3 regions of the Delftia sp. WSY_22 genome follow, and region 2 is predicted to be linked to each of the others. Evidence: predicted binding sites of a transcription regulator. Region 2 holds the regulator's gene; each other region holds the start of a gene.
The links. Region 2 encodes LexA, which represses DNA repair genes until DNA is damaged. Its sites were predicted from a motif close to ACTGTATNNNNATACAGT; they were not measured.

Region 1 (3,229 bases), on a different contig from region 2:
CGGCGTGAGGATGGCCCAGTGCATGTTGGCAAAGCGCTTGCAGAAAAAGGGTGCCGCCGCGCGCACGATGTGGTGCTCGGGCTCGAACCAGGCGATGTGCAGCTCGGGCAGGTCCGGTCGCTGTGTCGTCCGAAAGCGCACGAAGGCGTGCATCTTGTGGATCTCGCGCGAGACGGGGCGGGCCAGGGCCTCGATGGCGCGCCATTCCGCATCCAGCGCATCCAGCCGCAGTTCGGGCCGGGCCTGCATGCGCGCCAGCCAGCGGTGGCACAGCTCGAAGCGGCCTGCCGCGCGGTGCATGCAGGCATGGCGCAGGGCGGACATCTGGGTGTCCGACAGGGACAGCCCTGCCTCGCCGGGGCCGGCCAGCCCGGCGAGTGCCGAGGCGGGCATGGCCTGCTGCGGCGCGCTGGAAAACAGATCCACCCCCGCGCCGAGTGGCTGCGCACCCCGCGTGTCGGGCCACCGCCAGCGCACCAGGGCGGGGTCGGCGCCGTGGGCCAGCAGCGCCCGGCAGGCTGCGCGAAAGCCGGGCCAGTCGTCAGGGCTGTCGAGTTCGATGGTGAGGGCCTGTCCGTGCATGGCGTGCTCCAGGTTCTAGAACAGGCTGGCCTGCAGTGCGCTTTGCACGCGCATGCCGCTGTGCCGCGCCTGGGCCTGGCTGGCCTGTGACTGCGCGATCAGCCGCGTGCGCAGCGCGGCCGAGTCGGTCTCGCCCAGCAGGGGCCGGTGGCCGTCGATCAGCACGAAGGGCAGGGCCTTTTGCACGGGGGCGCGCAGCCGCAGCAGGTCGTCCAGCCGCAGCCGGCGCACGCGGCGCGCCGCCAGCAGGCGCTCCACCGTCTGCGTGCCCAGGCCCGGCACGCGCAGCAGCAGGCTGCGCGGAGCACGGTTGAGGTCCACGGGGAACTGCTGGCGGTTGGCCAGTGCCCAGGCCAGCTTGGGGTCGATCTCCAGGTCCAGCATGCCGTGGCGGCTGGCCGCCGCGATCTCGCCCGCCCCGTAGCCGTAAAAGCGCATGAGCCAGTCGGCCTGGTAGAGCCGGTGCTCGCGCATGAGGGGCGGCGCCTGCGGCGGCAGGTCGCGCGAGGCATCGGGAATGGGGCTGAAGGCCGAGTAGTACACGCGGCGCAGGCCGTAGCCCGCATACAGCGTATGGCTGGACTCGAGGATGTCGGCATCGGTTGCGCGGTCGGCGCCCACGATCATCTGCGTGCTCTGCCCGCCCGGCGCGAAGCGCGGCACGGCGGCGCGCTGCGCGGGCGCGCCGGGCAGGGACTGCGCCTGGCGCTGCTCGCGCGTGGCCGCGCGCCAGGCCTGCACATGCCGGTCCACGCCCTGCATGGCCTGGCGTATGCGCCGGCCGTCCTTTTCGGGCGCGAACTGCGCCAGGCCGCTGGCCGTGGGCAGTTCCACATTGATGCTCAGGCGGTCGGCATGGCGGCCTGCCTGGGCCAGCAATTCGGGGGCGGCATCCGGGATGGTCTTGAGGTGGATGTAGCCGCGAAAGTCATGCTCCTCGCGCAGGCGGCGGGCCACTTCCACCAGCTGCTCCATGGTGTAGTCGCTGGAGCGGATGATGCCGCTGGACAGGAACAGCCCCTCGATGCAGTTGCGCCGGTAGAAGTCCAGCGTCAGCTGCACCACCTCGGCCACCGTGAAGCGGGCGCGCTGCACGTTGGAGCTCTTGCGGTTGATGCAGTAGCGGCAGTCGAAGATGCAGACATTGGTCAGCAGGATCTTGAGCAGCGAGATGCAGCGCCCGTCGGGCGCATAGCTGTGGCAGATGCCCATGCCGGTGACCGAGCCCATGCCCTTGCCGTCCAGCGAGTCGCGCCCCTGCGATCCGCTGGAGGCGCAGCTGGCGTCGTACTTGGCGGCGTCGGCGAGGATGAAAAGTTTGCGTTGCAGCTCCATTGCTGTATGAATATACAGTATATTTGCCTGGCACATCCGGTTTTTCGAGAGCCCATCCCCCAGCCAGGGTCTGGTCCGGCCTTGCCTGGCTCCGGTTTGAACGCACTGTCGGGCTATCGCAATGGCCAGCGGATTGCAATGGTTGCCAGTGCAATGGAATGAAACCGTTTTCAGTGCGGAATGAGTGCTTGCTTTCAATGGGTGGCGATGTGCATCGCAGGAAATGGTGAATGCGTGTTTCCTGCGTCTTTTTGCAATGTCTGAAGGCTGGTACGGCTTGGTGCCATCAATGCATGCGCTGATATAGCGCAGCTGGCTGCGCGCCATGGGGTTCCCGGTTCATGGGAGAGAGGTTTGACGTTGTTGTGATTTGTTTCAAATTGCCGATAACTATTGCTGATAGGCTTTCGGGCTTGCCGGGCGCGGTCGTTTCTTCATTCAATGCGCCTGGCGATGACAAACACTTGGAGAGGGAGCTTCGGTGTCGCGTGTATTAGGAACAGAGAGCGAAGTGCTGGCGCTATCGCCGGACGCTTCCTCCAGCAAGGCCGCCAAGGGGCTGCAATCGCCCGCCAAATGGCCCACCATGGGTGCCAACGATGTGGCGGTGTGGGGCGAGTGCCAGGGCAGCGGCAGCAAGCCCTACCAGACCCAGGTGGACCTGTCGGGACCCTCCTTCAAATGCTCTTGCCCCAGCCGCAAGTTCCCCTGCAAGCATGGGCTGGCGCTGATGCTGATGCGTGCGGGCGGCCAGGTCACCGAGGGCGGCGATCCACCGGCCTGGGTGCAGACCTGGCTGGACAGCCGCCAGGAAAAGGCCGAGAAGAAGGAGGCCAAGGCAGCCGCCGCGGCGGCCGAGCCGCCACCCGATCCCGAGGTTGCGGCCAGGCAGCAGGCCAGGCGCGAAGACAAGCGCTGGGACAAGGTCGAGGCGGGCCTGCAGGAACTGTCGCTGTGGATGCAGGACATGGTGCGCGCGGGCCTGGCCAACCAGGCCGGCGACTCCCAGATGCGCCAGCGCTGGAACACCATGGCCGCGCGCATGGTCGATGCGCAGGCCACGGGCATGGCGGCACGCATCAAGGACTGCCGGGATCTGGTGGGCAGCCACCGCGACTGGCCGCGCGACATGCTGGTGCAGCTGGGCCACTGGCAGCTGATCATCGACGCCGTGCGCCGCCGTGAATCGCTCAGCCCCGAGGTCAAGGCCGACGTGATGGCCGCGCTGGGCTGGCCCATGGACAAGGCCGAGGTGCAGGCCCGCGGCCAGCTGGTCGAGGACGAATGGCTGGTGGCCGGCCTGCGCATGATC
Region 2 (3,229 bases):
ACATGCTGCGTGCCGCCGTCAAGGCCGGCACGCCCCTGGGCCAGCAGGCCAAGGCCGTGATGGACGCCGGCCAACTGGTCAGCGACGACCTGATCATCAATCTGGTCAAGGAGCGCATTGCCCAGCCCGATTGCGCCAACGGCTTCCTGTTCGACGGATTTCCCCGCACCATTCCCCAGGCCGACGCCATGAAGGCCGCCGGCGTGAAGCTGGACTACGTGCTCGAGATCGATGTGCCCTTCGATGCCATCATCGAGCGCATGAGCGGCCGCCGCTCCCACCCCGCTTCGGGCCGCACCTACCACGTCACGTTCAACCCGCCCAAGGTCGAAGGCCTGGACGACGTGACCGGCGAGCCGCTGGTGCAGCGCGAGGACGACAAGGAAGAAACGGTCAAGAAGCGCCTGGACGTCTACAGCAGCCAGACCCGCCCGCTGGTGGACTACTACCGCGCCTGGGCCGAGAAGGAAGCCGCAGCAGCCCCCAAGTACCGCGCCATCAGCGGCCTGGGCTCGGTGGAAGACATCACCCAGCGCGCCCTCGCAGCACTGGCTGAATGACGCAGGCCATGCGCCAGACCCCAGAAAAGCACCCGCCGGGTGCTTTTTTGTTGCCCGCCTGCATCTGAAGCGCCGGCGACGCCCGGAGGATCAGTCGCGCGGCTGCGCGGCCAGCGCCAGCATCATGGCAATCCGCGCCTTGGCTACGGGCAGTTGGACCAGATCGGCCTCTGCGGGGTCCGTGCCAAGCCCCGAGGCAACGGGCAGGCCTTCGGCGCAGCGCGTGCCCCGCCAGATCCAGACGCCTTTGTCGCGCGCACGCAGCAAGGCCGCTTCCATGCTTTCGTGAATGGTCGCATTGCCCGTGCCGGCCACCACGATGCCGCGCACGCCTGCGACCACCAGCGCATCCACGCCGCAGGCACGCGCCAGAGCACCGCTGAACACCACCTCGACCCAGGGCAGCTCATCCAGCGCCAGCAGGTCAGACAGAGCGGGAGCGGAAGTCACCATCCGCGCAACGGGGGCGACTGGCGTGACCGGCGCATCAGGCACCAGCCAGCGCACGCGTCCTTCCTCCACCACGGCCTGCGGGCCACCTTCCATGGAGCGCATGGCCTGCAGTCGGTAAGGGTGGACTTTTTGCACCTGGGCCGCCGCATGCACTTCGCCGCCGGCCACCACCCACACACCGCTGCGCCCGCCGCTGGCGGCCACGGTCACGGCATCGCGCAGATTCTGCGGTCCGTCGGCCAGCAGGGCCGTGGCCGGGCGCATGGCGCAAGTGAGCACTATGGGCTTGGTGGCAGGCAGCAGGCTGTGCAGCAGCCAGGCCGTCTCTTCCAGCGTGTCCGTTCCATGCGTGATCACCACGGCGCGTGTGTCCGCATCCTCCAGCGCCTGCGTGCAGGCACGCAGCAACGCGCGCCACACGGGCCAGTCCATATCCTTGCTGTCCATCTGCGCGATCTGCTGCGTCTGCACAGGCCCCAGCGCCTGCTGCTCCAGATCCGGCACGGCATCGAGCAGCGACTGCACTGTGATCTGTCCGGCCTTGTATCCCACTGCCTGCGACTGCGAATCCGCCCGGCCGGCGATGGTGCCGCCCGTGCCAAGAATCACCAACTTTGACTGCCCCACTTGCACCTCTTGGAAAACTGGTTAAAAATACAGATACTGTATAAATCATCAGATGACTTCTCTGCCTGCCATCTGAATTCAAGGACCGGACGCACGCCATGCTCGACCATCCCAAGCTCACCGCCCGCCAGCAACAGATCCTGGACCTGATCCAGGCCGCCATCTCCCGCACGGGCGCGCCCCCCACCCGCGCGGAAATCGCCAACACGCTGGGCTTCAAGTCCGCCAACGCAGCAGAGGAACATCTGCAGGCCCTGGCCCGCAAAGGCGTGATCGAACTGGTCAGCGGCACCTCCCGCGGCATTCGCCTGCGTACCGACACCGTGCGCAACATCAATGCCGCACGCGGCACCAGCTTCGGGCTGCCGCTGTCGGCCCTGGCGCCGCTGATGCTGCCGCTGGTGGGCCGCGTTGCGGCGGGCTCGCCCATTCTCGCCCAGGAACATATCGACCAGACCTATTCCGTCGAACCAAGCCTGTTCCAGGTCCGCCCGGACTATCTGCTGCGCGTGCGCGGCATGTCCATGCGCGACGCGGGCATCATGGACGGAGATCTGCTGGCCGTGCAGTCCGCGCATGAAGCCCGCAACGGGCAGATCGTCGTGGCACGCCTGGGAGATGAAGTCACCGTCAAGCGCCTGCGCCGCACCACGCAGGGCGTGGAGCTCCTGCCGGAAAACCCCGATTACCCGGTGATCCGCGTCGCTCCCGAAGAGGCCTTTGCCATTGAAGGCCTGGCCGTGGGGCTGATCCGCAACAGCATGTCCATGTAAACCGGACAGGCAGCCCTGCACGGGTTGCCACCCCCTACTTCATGCACCGCCCAGGTGGTAGGCGCGAAGCCTTGCAGCTTCGCCCTGGGCGGAGCTTTGCCCGCAAACCGCAATCCTGCCTGTGTCCATGCCTCTTTGAAATACGCCAACAGGAGTCGTCACATGGGATTCGCTCTGCCAACACTGTCTTCTCTGTCCTTCCTGCGCCTGGCACAGGGCATTCGCCTGCCCGCCGCCGCCATGGAGCCCGCCATGCGCACCATCCAGCCCGAATCGCCTGTGCAATCCGAGCAGGCGACCATCCTGTCCTTCAGCAAGGCCCGCCGCCGCAGCCAGCAGCGGCGCAGCAAGTCAGCACGGCTGCCAGAACACAGGGATGCGCAGCTGCTGCTGCCCCTGCAACCCGAACTGCCCTCCCTTCCGGCAGATCAGGCCCTGCCTTCGGGTCTGCGCATCATCCAGCGCTCGCCGCAGGAGCAGCCCGAATGCCTGTTCATCTCGGGCCGCATGGCCGATGTCTGTGCCGCCCTGGAACGCATGGAAGCGCACGGCGCGCAGACACCGGCCTGAGGTCGCCCTGAGACCAACCCGTCCACCCGGTCTGCGAGAGCCCGGGCCTGTCTCTTGCCTTGCCCAGCGGCAGGGGCTGCGCATCAGGCCCTGACAGCCGCCGGTGCAGCACTTCCCTCGCTGCGCCGATTGCGCATGCACCACGCCTGCGCCGCGGCAACGCACAGAATGCACAGCACGACGCTCAACGAAAAACGCAGTCCGCGCGCATCGGACAGCATGCCGAACAACGGCGCCACCATGCCA
Region 3 (3,229 bases), on a different contig from region 2:
GCCAGAAAGCGCATCTGCTTGAGGCGTTCCTGCGGGGTGGCCGGCGGTGTGCCGAAGCGCTGGCGCCATACGGCATGGGCGCGCTGCAGTTCGGTGGCGCGCAACTGTTCTGCGGCGGCGCGCACCAGGCCATCGTCCAGCCCCTTGCTGCGCAGCTCCTGCACCACGCGCGATGTTCCAAAGCGCGCGGCCTTGCGGTGCAGCACGGACTCGGCCACGCGCTCGGCGCTGATGAAGCCGCGCTGCTCCAGCGCGTCGAGCATGGCGCCCAGGTCCTCGCCTTCCTCCACATGGGGGGCGAGCTTGCGTTCCAGCTCCAGCCGTGAATGTTCGCGCTGGCCCAGCAGCTTGAGCGCCCGGCCCTTGAGCGACAGCTTGGCGAATCCCATGCGGCAATGTCTCCTGAATCATCCCGAATAAAAAAGGCCCCCACGCTCCCCTTGCTGCGCAAGGTCCGCTGCCCCCCAAGGGGGCCGCTTTTTTGCCTTGGGGCGTCCCGGCGATAAAAAAGGCGCAGACGTGAGCCTGCGCCAAGATGGCAAACACAGTGTGCGCAGGCGCTGCGGCGCCTGCTGTGAGGGGTCTGGGCGCTCAGGCTTCGATCACGCCGTCCTTGTCGGCCTTGGCCTTGCCCGCCTTGGCAGCCTTGGCTTCGGGGGCATCGCCGCCGGCCGTGGGCAGCAGGGCAATGCCCAGGCTGTCGCGCACCTTGTTCTCGATCTCCACGGCCAGGCCGCTGTTCTCGCGCAGGAATTCGCGGGCGTTGTCGCGACCCTGGCCGATCTTTTCGCCGTTGTAGGCGTACCAGGCCCCCGACTTGTCGAGGATCTTGGCGTTGACGCCCATGTCCAGGATTTCACCTTCGCGCGAGATGCCTTCGCCGAAGAGGATGTCGAACTCGGCGGTCTTGAACGGGGGCGAGACCTTGTTCTTGACGACCTTGACCTTGGTTTCGTTGCCGATGGCTTCGTCGCCCTTCTTGATGGTGCCGGTGCGGCGGATGTCCAGGCGGACCGAGGCGTAGAACTTCAGCGCATTGCCGCCCGTGGTGGTTTCGGGGCTGCCGAACATCACGCCGATCTTCATGCGGATCTGGTTGATGAAGATGACCATGCAATTGGTCTTCTTGATGGTGGAGGTCAGCTTGCGCAGCGCCTGGCTCATCAGGCGGGCCTGCAGGCCGGGCAGCTGGTCGCCCATCTCGCCTTCGATTTCGGCGCGCGGTGTCAGTGCGGCCACCGAGTCCACGACGATCATGTCCACGGCGCCCGAGCGCACCAGGCTGTCCACGATTTCCAGGGCCTGCTCGCCGGTGTCGGGCTGGCTGATCAGCACTTCGTTGAGGTTCACGCCCAGCTTCTGGGCATAGCTGGTGTCCAGCGCGTGTTCTGCGTCGATGAAGGCGCAGGTGCCGCCCTGCTTTTGCATTTCGGCGATGACCTGCAGCGTCAGCGTGGTCTTGCCCGAGGATTCAGGGCCGTAGATCTCGATCACGCGGCCACGGGGCAGGCCGCCCACACCCAGGGCGATGTCCAGGCCCAGCGAGCCGGTGGAGACGACCTGGATGTCCTGGATGGCTTCGCCTTCACCCAGGCGCATGATCGTGCCCTTGCCGAACTGCTTTTCGATCTGGGCGAGTGCGGCCTGCAGGGCCTTGGCTTTTTCACTGTTGGCGGTGGTGACGGCGGTGTTCATGCGGACTCCTGGGTTGGGTATGGATTCAGCTCTGTATTTGCATTCAGGCTGGATGCTTGAACAGTAGTTTATGGGCTTGCTGTCTTGATTTGTTGGTGTTTTTAGTCAGTTTTCCTGACTTGTTGGATTTGCCTCCACAATGCATCCATGAGTGAGCTTTCCCCCGTCACGCCGCCCGCCGACGCCTGGCGCCAGACCCACCTGGGCCGCCTGCTCGGCCATGCCATGCGGCGGTTCGACGCGCGTGTGCTGCAGCTCATGGCGCGCGATGTGGAGGTGCCGCTGGCACTGTCCAACCTCGCTGCGCGCGACAAGGTGGGGGCGGCCCATATCCACATCACGCGGCATCTGTCGCTGGCTGGCGACCGGCTGACGGACCTGGCAGAGCGCGCAGGCATGACCAAGCAGTCCATGGGCGACCTGGTGGCCCAGTGCGAGGCCTGGGGCCTGGTCACGCGCGAGAGCGACGAGCGCGATGCGCGCGCGCGCCGCATCCGCTTCACGCCAGCGGGCCTGGCCTGGCTGCAGGCTTTCCATGACGCCGTCTCCCAGGCCGAGGCCGAATTCCGCGAGGAAGTCGGCGACGACATCGCCACCGTGGTGGCGCTGGGGCTGGAGGCCTACGCGGGCGGCGGCTCACTCGGGTAAAGTCCCTGCCCGCACTGCGGGGCGCATCCTAGAATCCTGGGAACTAAAGGCGCGCATTTCCAACTCCCAGAGCGCGCCTGCATTACAGGAGACATCCCCCATGCGCATTCTGATTGCCGAAGACGACCAGGTCCTGGCCGATGGCCTGCTGCGCAGCCTGCGCGGCTCGGGCGCCGTGGTCAGCCATGTGGCCAATGGCAGCGAGGCCGACACCGCGCTGATGACCAGCAGCGAATTCGACCTGCTCATCCTGGACCTGGGCCTGCCCAAGATGCACGGGCTCGAAGTGCTCAAGAAGCTGCGCGGCCGCGGCGATGCGCTGCCGGTGCTCATCCTCACGGCGGCCGACAGCGTGGAAGAGCGCGTGCAGGGGCTGGACTATGGTGCCGACGACTACATGGCCAAGCCGTTTGCGCTGTCCGAGCTGGAGGCGCGCGTGCGCGCCCTCACGCGGCGCGGTATGGGCGGCGCCAGCAGCACCATCAAGCACGGCCCGCTGGTCTACGACCAGGCCGGCCGCGTGGCCACCATCGACGGCAAGATGGTCGAGCTGTCGGCGCGCGAGCTGGGCCTGCTGGAAGTGCTGCTGCAGCGGGCCGGCCGGCTGGTCAGCAAGGACCAGTTGGTCGAGCGCCTGTGCGAGTGGGGCGACGAAGTCAGCAACAACGCCATCGAGGTCTACATCCACCGGCTGCGCAAGAAGATAGAGCGCGGCCCCATCCGCATCGCCACCGTGCGCGGCCTGGGCTACTGCCTTGAGAAGATCGCGTCCTGAGGCCGCTGCCGTGGCTGTCAGGCCCGGGTTGGCTTGCCTGCGCATAGTGGTGGTTGCCGCGGGGCCGTGAACCCGCCGTAAGGGGCTGCCCGCCGATGAAAATCTTCCAGC

Region 1: the regulator LexA is predicted to act here: its motif matches at 1,919-1,936, upstream of ACF8NF_RS18495 (putative DNA modification/repair radical SAM protein).
Region 3: the regulator LexA is predicted to act here: its motif matches at 1,726-1,743, upstream of recA (recombinase RecA).

What each region holds. Positions count from the first base shown of each region.
Region 1 is NZ_JBICKN010000035.1:119,550-122,778, forward strand. It holds gene ACF8NF_RS18490 (TIGR03915 family putative DNA repair protein) at 1-582, opposite strand, end outside; gene ACF8NF_RS18495 (putative DNA modification/repair radical SAM protein) at 598-1,917, opposite strand; gene ACF8NF_RS18500 (SWIM zinc finger family protein) at 2,399-3,229, shown strand, end outside.
Region 2 is NZ_JBICKN010000032.1:64,336-67,564, reverse strand. It holds gene adk (adenylate kinase) at 1-560, shown strand, start outside; gene ACF8NF_RS17350 (asparaginase) at 651-1,640, opposite strand; gene lexA (transcriptional repressor LexA) at 1,739-2,413, shown strand; gene ACF8NF_RS17340 (hypothetical protein) at 2,576-2,983, shown strand; gene ACF8NF_RS17335 (MFS transporter) at 3,067-3,229, opposite strand, start outside.
Region 3 is NZ_JBICKN010000007.1:87,763-90,991, forward strand. It holds gene recX (recombination regulator RecX) at 1-389, opposite strand, end outside; gene recA (recombinase RecA) at 592-1,695, opposite strand; gene ACF8NF_RS05445 (MarR family winged helix-turn-helix transcriptional regulator) at 1,843-2,343, shown strand; gene ACF8NF_RS05450 (response regulator transcription factor) at 2,444-3,118, shown strand; gene ACF8NF_RS05455 (sensor histidine kinase) at 3,214-3,229, shown strand, end outside.